3 regions of the Mesorhizobium oxytropidicola genome follow, and region 3 is predicted to be linked to each of the others. Evidence: predicted binding sites of a transcription regulator. Region 3 holds the regulator's gene; each other region holds the start of a gene.
The links. The regulator LexA, encoded in region 3, represses DNA repair genes until DNA is damaged. The targets are predictions, from matches to a motif close to TGTTCNNNNTGTGTTCNG.

Region 1: the regulator LexA is predicted to act here: its motif matches at 863-880, upstream of AC0V8S_RS03165 (DNA recombination protein RmuC).
Region 2: the regulator LexA is predicted to act here: its motif matches at 1,278-1,295, upstream of AC0V8S_RS30705 (2'-5' RNA ligase family protein).

What each region holds. Positions count from the first base shown of each region.
Region 1 is NZ_CM149692.1:660,934-663,200, reverse strand. It holds gene fmt (methionyl-tRNA formyltransferase) at 1-272, opposite strand, end outside; gene def (peptide deformylase) at 279-809, opposite strand; gene AC0V8S_RS03165 (DNA recombination protein RmuC) at 913-2,184, shown strand; gene AC0V8S_RS03160 (class I SAM-dependent methyltransferase) at 2,199-2,267, opposite strand, start outside.
Region 2 is NZ_CM149692.1:6,089,472-6,091,738, forward strand. It holds gene AC0V8S_RS30700 (SnoaL-like domain-containing protein) at 137-490, opposite strand; gene AC0V8S_RS30705 (2'-5' RNA ligase family protein) at 620-997, opposite strand; gene AC0V8S_RS30710 (aldehyde dehydrogenase family protein) at 1,389-2,267, opposite strand, start outside.
Region 3 is NZ_CM149692.1:4,357,849-4,360,115, reverse strand. It holds gene AC0V8S_RS21710 (GntR family transcriptional regulator) at 1-101, shown strand, start outside; gene lexA (transcriptional repressor LexA) at 483-1,220, shown strand; partial or broken gene AC0V8S_RS21700 (ComEC/Rec2 family competence protein) at 1,214-2,267, opposite strand, start outside.

The sequences.
Region 1 (2,267 bases), 3.5 Mb from region 3:
CCATAGGCGACGACCACGGCGATGTCGGCCTGCAGGGCGCTGAACGCGGCCTGCTCGGCCTCGCCCTTCAGGGATGTCGGCGTCCGCACCTCGATGCCCAGCCGCTCGGCCTCGCGCTGCACCGGCGACGGCGTCAATTCCAACCCGCGCCGGCCGGCCGCGCGCGGCGGCCGGGTGTAGACGGCGGAAATCTGATGTCCGGCCTCGGCAAGCGCGCGCAACGTCGGCACCGAAAACTCCGGCGTGCCCATGAAGATGACGCGAAGGGGCATTTTCCCCTATCCCACCAGCTTGCCCGGCGCCTTGTCCTTGGCGAGCTTCTTGAACTTCTTCACCACCATGTCGCGCTTCAGCTTCGAGATGTGGTCGATGAACAGCACGCCGTTGAGATGGTCGATCTCATGCTGCAGGCAGGTCGCCATCAGGCCTTCGGCCTCCATCTCCTGCAGCTTGCCGTCGCGGTCGAGATACTTCACCCGCACCGAAGCCGGGCGTTCGACCTCGGCGTAGTAGTCTGGGATCGACAGGCAGCCTTCCTCGTAGACGGAGCGCGCCTCGGCGCTTTCCAGGATCTCCGGGTTGATGAAGACGTGCGGCGCCGGCGTCTCGTCTTCCTTGGCGAGGTCGATCACCAGCATGCGCAGCGGCTCGCCGACCTGGATCGCCGCCAGCCCGATGCCGGGCGCGTCATACATGGTCGCCAGCATGTCGTCGGCCAGTTTGCGCAAAGGCGCGTCGACGCGCTCCACCGGCTTGGAAACCTGGCGCAGGATGGGATCGGGGAGGATGATGAGCGGCTTGATCGGCATGGCGTCCCACGTAAGACCTCCAGCGAAAAGCGTCAACCGGGGCATCTCAGCCGTGTTCTTGTTTTGATCTGTGCCAGCGACCCGAATCGGCTATGCTGTCCACATGAATGATCTGAGCACCATCCTTTCGCAGCCCGTCGCACGGCTTGGCGCCACCACGATCACGCTCGGCCACGCGCTGGCTTTCGGCGCCTTGCTGTTTCTCGGCCTGTTCGTGGCGCTGGTCATCGCGCTGTGGCGGTCGGCCAAGGCGCGCGCGGTCGCTGCCGCGGAAGCCGCCGACCATGCCCGCGATGCCGAGGCGCGGATGGCCGGCATCTTGCAAAGCCAGGCCGAAATGCAGGGCCGCATGGGCGCCATCGCCGAAGTGTTCGGCGCGCGCCAGGCGGAGCTGACGCAGTCGATCGGCCAGCGGCTTGACGCCATGACCGGCCGGCTCGGCCAGACCATGACCGAGCAGACCAAATCCACGCATGAGAGCCTGGCCAAACTGCAGGAGCGGCTGGCGATCATCGATGTCGCGCAAGGCAACATCCAGTCGCTCGCCGGCCAGGTCGTGCAGTTGCAGGCGATCCTCTCCAACAAGCAGACGCGCGGCGCTTTCGGCCAGTCGCGCATGGAGGCGATTGTCGCCGACGGCCTGCCCATGGGCGCATACGAATTCCAGGCGACCCTGTCGAATGGCAGCCGGCCCGATTGCCTGGTCAAGATGCCGAACGGCGCGCCGTCGCTGGCCATCGATGCCAAATTTCCATTGGAGGCATGGAATGCCATCCGCGCCGCCGATGGCGCCGACCTGCAGAAGGTCGCCTCGCAGGCCTTCCGCCGCGACATCGAGATCCATGTCCGCGATATCTCCGAAAAATACCTGATCCAGGGCGAGACGCAGGACACCGCCTTCATGTTCGTGCCGTCGGAATCGGTGTTCGCCGAGATCCACGAGAATTTCGAGGCGATCGTTCACAAGGCGCACCGCGCCCGCGTCGTCATCGTTTCGCCGTCGCTGCTGATGCTGTCGATCCAGGTCATCCAGGCGATCCTCAAGGATGCCCGCATGCGCGAACAGGCGCATCTGATCCAGGGCGAAGTCATCCGGCTGATGGAGGATGTGCAACGTGTCGACGAGCGCGTGCGCAAGCTGCAGGTCCATTTCGGCCAGTCGGCCAAGGACATCGACGATATCCTCGTCTCGACATCGAAGGTGACCAAGCGCGGCCAGAAGATCGAGGCGCTGGAGTTCGGAGTGCAGCCCGATGGCGATGCCAGCCCGGACGCGCCGTCGCGGGCACCTGCCGCAAAAATCGAGCCCGGCCCCCGCGTTGCCGATTCGAAGACCGGACAGCTCAGGCTGCGCGTCGTCGAAGGCGACGACTGAACGGATAATTTTGCCTACGCCACAGCCACGATGACGTGCGCCTGAATTTTGGCGGCAACCGCGCCGCTGCCATGCCTGGCCGC
Region 2 (2,267 bases), 1.7 Mb from region 3:
GGGGCACGGTGGCCGACCAGCTGCCTAGCATGTGAAGACGATTTGAGCGCCACATGGCGACCAGGAGATTGCCCTGGCCGCCATGCTCATTTTTCAACCTTGCAGCGAAGAGAGCACTCCGAAGGTATTTCCGGCCTCAGTAGTAAAAGCGCTCTTCGGCGATCTTGCCGTTCTTGACCGTGTACAGGCCGACCTCATCCATGGTGACACGCTGGCCGGTGGCCTTGGGCGTTATGTCGAAGGTGAAGCGCACCGCGAACTGGTGGCCATTGACATAGGGCCCTTCGACCGAACCGCCATGCACTTCGTGGTTCTCTTGCCACCACTGGCCCTTCTGTTCGAGGGCCTCCTTGCCATGGCTGACGGCCATCGGCCCCTCCATGGCTTCATAACTGGCAATGTCGTCGGCATTGTACTTTTCGGCGGCACCGGCATGGTCTCCCTGCTTGAGGAGCTCGGTGAAATCCTTGGCAATTTCCGCTATGGTCATTTTGCATTCCTCCTGTTCAGACGCACTCGAAGTAGGGGATCGCTGGCCGGCCCGCCACCCTCGCCCGCACGACAGCTGACAAGCCGTGTCAGGACGATCAATATAGCGCGGCTGTGTGACGACGAGTTCTCACATGCCGGCCAGGGAATCGTCCTGGCCGGTCAATTGCCAGATCGCTGGACATTCGTGTTCGCCCTGATAGCTGCGGATCAGCGCAAAGCTGCGCACCGTCCAGGACATCGGCTCAACAATCTGTTCCCGCACTTTCGGCACGCCTCGTCTGTCACGAAGCAGCGTAACATGTGGCTCCAACGAGCTCGTGACGAACGGCTGCAGCGGGCTGTCGTCGATTACAGCAGAGAGCTTGCGCCAGAAGGCTTGCAGGGCCGGCGAATGGTTGCTGCCGCGAAACACCAGCGCCCCGCCACCGAAAGCCGACAGGCGATCGAAGCAAACGTCGAATGGCGCGGCCTGTATCAGCAAGCCGACATGGCGCGCGATCTCCACCACACGCTCCTGTTTGCCGCCGCCAAGGCCCATCAGGGTTATGTGTATTTGATTGGTTGGCGTCAGCCACCCTCGCAACCCCAGTTCCTGATTGTAGTGCTCGGCCCTGCGCCGCAGCATCCCGTTAACCGGGGCTTCGACCAGGAATGCGTAGAACAGATGCGGCTCCCGGACCGGACTCGGTTCCTTAAATGGAAAAGAGGACTGGCCGTTCTTTGCGAATGCAGGTTGCCTACTCATGACGGAACTCGTTCGGCAAATTGAATCCAGTCGAGAACAATAGAACAAAAAGTGAACAAATCAAGTGAAAACGAAACAGGCGCTGATGCTCTCCGCATCAGCGCCTGCAACATCAAGAGTGAGGGAGCCCGCCGAGCAGGGCTCTCGAAGCCTACGCCCCGTAGCCGATGATGCCCTTGACCTCCAGGAAATCGTGGATGGCCCAATCCGCATATTCGCGGCCGTTGCCGGACTGTTTGTAGCCACCGAAGGGCGCGAACGTGTCCCATTCCGGATAGTTGATCGAAACCTGCCCGGCGCGCAGCTGCGCGGCCACCTTGCGGGCGCGCTCTATGTCCTGCGACTGCACGTAGGCAGCGAGGCCGTACACCGTGTCATTGGCGATCTTCACGGCGTCTTCGTCGTCATGATAGGAAATGACCGACAGCACCGGCCCGAAGATCTCTTCCTTCTCGATGGTCATGCCCGGTGTGACATGGCCGAACACGGTCGGGCGGACATAGTAACCACGGTTGAGATGTTCGGGCCGGCCGGGGCCGCCGGTGACCAGCGTCGCGCCCTCCTTGATGCCCGCTTCGATCAGGCGCTGGATCTTGTCGTACTGGATGTTGGAGACGACCGGGCCGAGCTTGGTGTCCTCCGAGCGGGGATCGCCGACATTGTGGGCTTCGGCGGCCTTCTTGGCGATGGCCAGCGCCTCGTCATGGCGGGCGGCCGGCACCAGCATGCGGGTCGGCGCGTCGCAGGACTGGCCGCTGTTGCCGAAGCAGCCCTCGACACCCTTGCGCACCGCCGTTTCGAAATCGGCATCGGGCAGCACAATGTTGGCCGACTTTCCACCGAGTTCCTGCGCCACGCGCTTGACCGTCTGCGCCGCCGTCTGTGCGACGATGATGCCGGCGCGGGTCGAACCGGTGAAGGACACCATGTCGACGTCCGCGTGGCCAGCCATGATCTGGCCGACATCCGGGCCGTTGCCGTTGATCATGTTGTAGACGCCCTTCGGCGTGCCGGCGGCTTCCATAACCTC
Region 3 (2,267 bases):
ATCGTAATATCGAGCGCGCGAAAACCCTGATGATCGCCCATATCGGCTATACGCTGCATGTCTATGTCCATGCCGGCGACGGCAGCATAAATAAGCGGTAGCGCAACGGGATCACGGACCGAAGCCGGTATGGCAATTTCGTGGCAAAGTTGGCATTTTGGCTTCGTTTCGTTCACGGCAGGCCAAGGATTGGTGAAAGGAGAAAAATCTCTCATCGAGCTTTGTCGGCTACTGATGCCAGACCTCGGAGCAGGATAGGCCACAGGCCATTAACCAAAACAATTTCAAAGCCGGCAAGCGCACCGCGCGGCGGCAGGCAGGCATCGAACACCGCCTGTTGCCGGGCCAAATAATTTCAGACGCCTTAACGAATTCACTAAACTTTAAACAGTTGCAGAACACAACTGGAACAGATAGGGTTTGTTCTGGGTTTGTTTTTCGATTCTGGTTCACACCCTTCGTTCAATGCCTTGGGGGCCGCCATGCTGACACGCAAGCAACATGAACTGCTGATGTTCATTCATGAACGGCTGAAGGAAAGCGGCATTCCGCCTTCCTTCGACGAGATGAAGGAAGCGCTCGATCTCGCCTCCAAGTCAGGGATCCATCGCCTGATCACGGCACTGGAGGAACGCGGCTTCATTCGCCGGCTGCCCAATCGGGCGCGAGCGCTGGAAGTGCTGCGGTTGCCGGATTCGATCGCGCCGGGCCTCAACGCGGCAAAGAAATTCTCGCCAAGCGTCATTCAGGGCAGTCTCGGTCAGGGCGGCCTTGGCCGCCAGATCAAGCCGGCGCCATCACGCTTGCCCGCGGCCGGCAATGATGACGACGCGGTTTCCGCCGTGTCGATTCCGGTGATGGGCCGCATCGCCGCCGGTGTGCCGATCGATGCCATCCAGCATCAGACTCATTCCATCTCGGTGCCGCCGGACATGATCATGGGCGGCGAGCACTATGCGCTGGAGGTCAAGGGCGACTCGATGATCGAGGCCGGCATCTTCGATGGCGACACGGTCATTATCCGCAACGCCGATACGGCGAGCCCGGGCGAGATCGTCGTGGCGCTGGTCGACGACGAGGAAGCGACATTGAAGCGGTTCCGCCGCAAAGGCGCCTCGATCGCGCTTGAAGCCGCCAACCCGGCCTACGAGACGCGTATTTTCGGGCCGGACAGGGTCAAGGTGCAAGGCAAGCTCGTAGGGCTGATCCGGCGCTACTGAGCAGGGACGGCAGCCGGTTTTTCGGCTTTTTGATAGGGCAGCAGCCCCCTCGCCTCGCGTGAATATTTTCGCTGTGCATGCCAGGGCCGATACGGCCCGTCCACCGCGAAGTTGACGGTTGGCGGACCGGTCGCCGATTGGCGGTCGAAGAAGACGGCGGCACTACCTTTGCGGGCAAGTTGCCGTTTGGTGACGACAAGAACCAGCGGATTGTGGCAGGCATCATAGCCGGTTGCATCATTGACGACGATCAAATCGGCGAAACCGCAGGCCTTCCAGGTGTCCTTGCGGTCTTCGACATGTGCGATGATCGCACCGGACGGGTGCCGGGCAAGACAGACGCCATCCGTGCAGTAGAACGGAGCTCCCGGCGGGAGGTTGACGGCATCGGCAATGTCGAATTGCCCATCTGCCTTGCTGAACATCTCCGGCACGACGATGGTTTCGGACACCAGCGCGCGTTTCCAATTGTCGATGGTGAATTCGTTCGGGCGAGCCCGGCTGACCGCGAGTTCGCCGCCGCCGATCGGCAGCGCGACCAGCCGCGCATCTTCCGAGATCAGTACGTCCGGCGTGCGCGTATCCGACACCGTCAACAAGCCGGCAAGCGCGAATGGCACTGCCGCGAGCCGCAACCAGGTCGTCGCCATCGTCGCGATGACCAAGGCGACGGTCACCAGCAGCACCGAGTGCTGCGAAATCAACCCGACCGCATCGATTGGGGAGCGTTCCGAAATCCACGCGGATATGGCGATCATCGCCGTCAGGCCTTTGCCCATTAGGTAGAGGGATGGCGCATCCAATCCAAACGGCATTAGCAATGCACTGGCAACGGCCAGGAACATCACGACTGACACGATCGGCATGACGGCCAGATTGGCGAACAGGCTGAGCGGCGACACACGCTGGAAATGCCAGATGGCGAACAGCGCCGTGGCGCAGCCGGCTATGATGGAGGTAATCGCCAACCCGCCCGTCGCCAGCAGGAATTTTCGCGTCAGGAATCCGGGCAAGGATCGCTTTGGCGGTGGCGGTCTTACCTTTCCC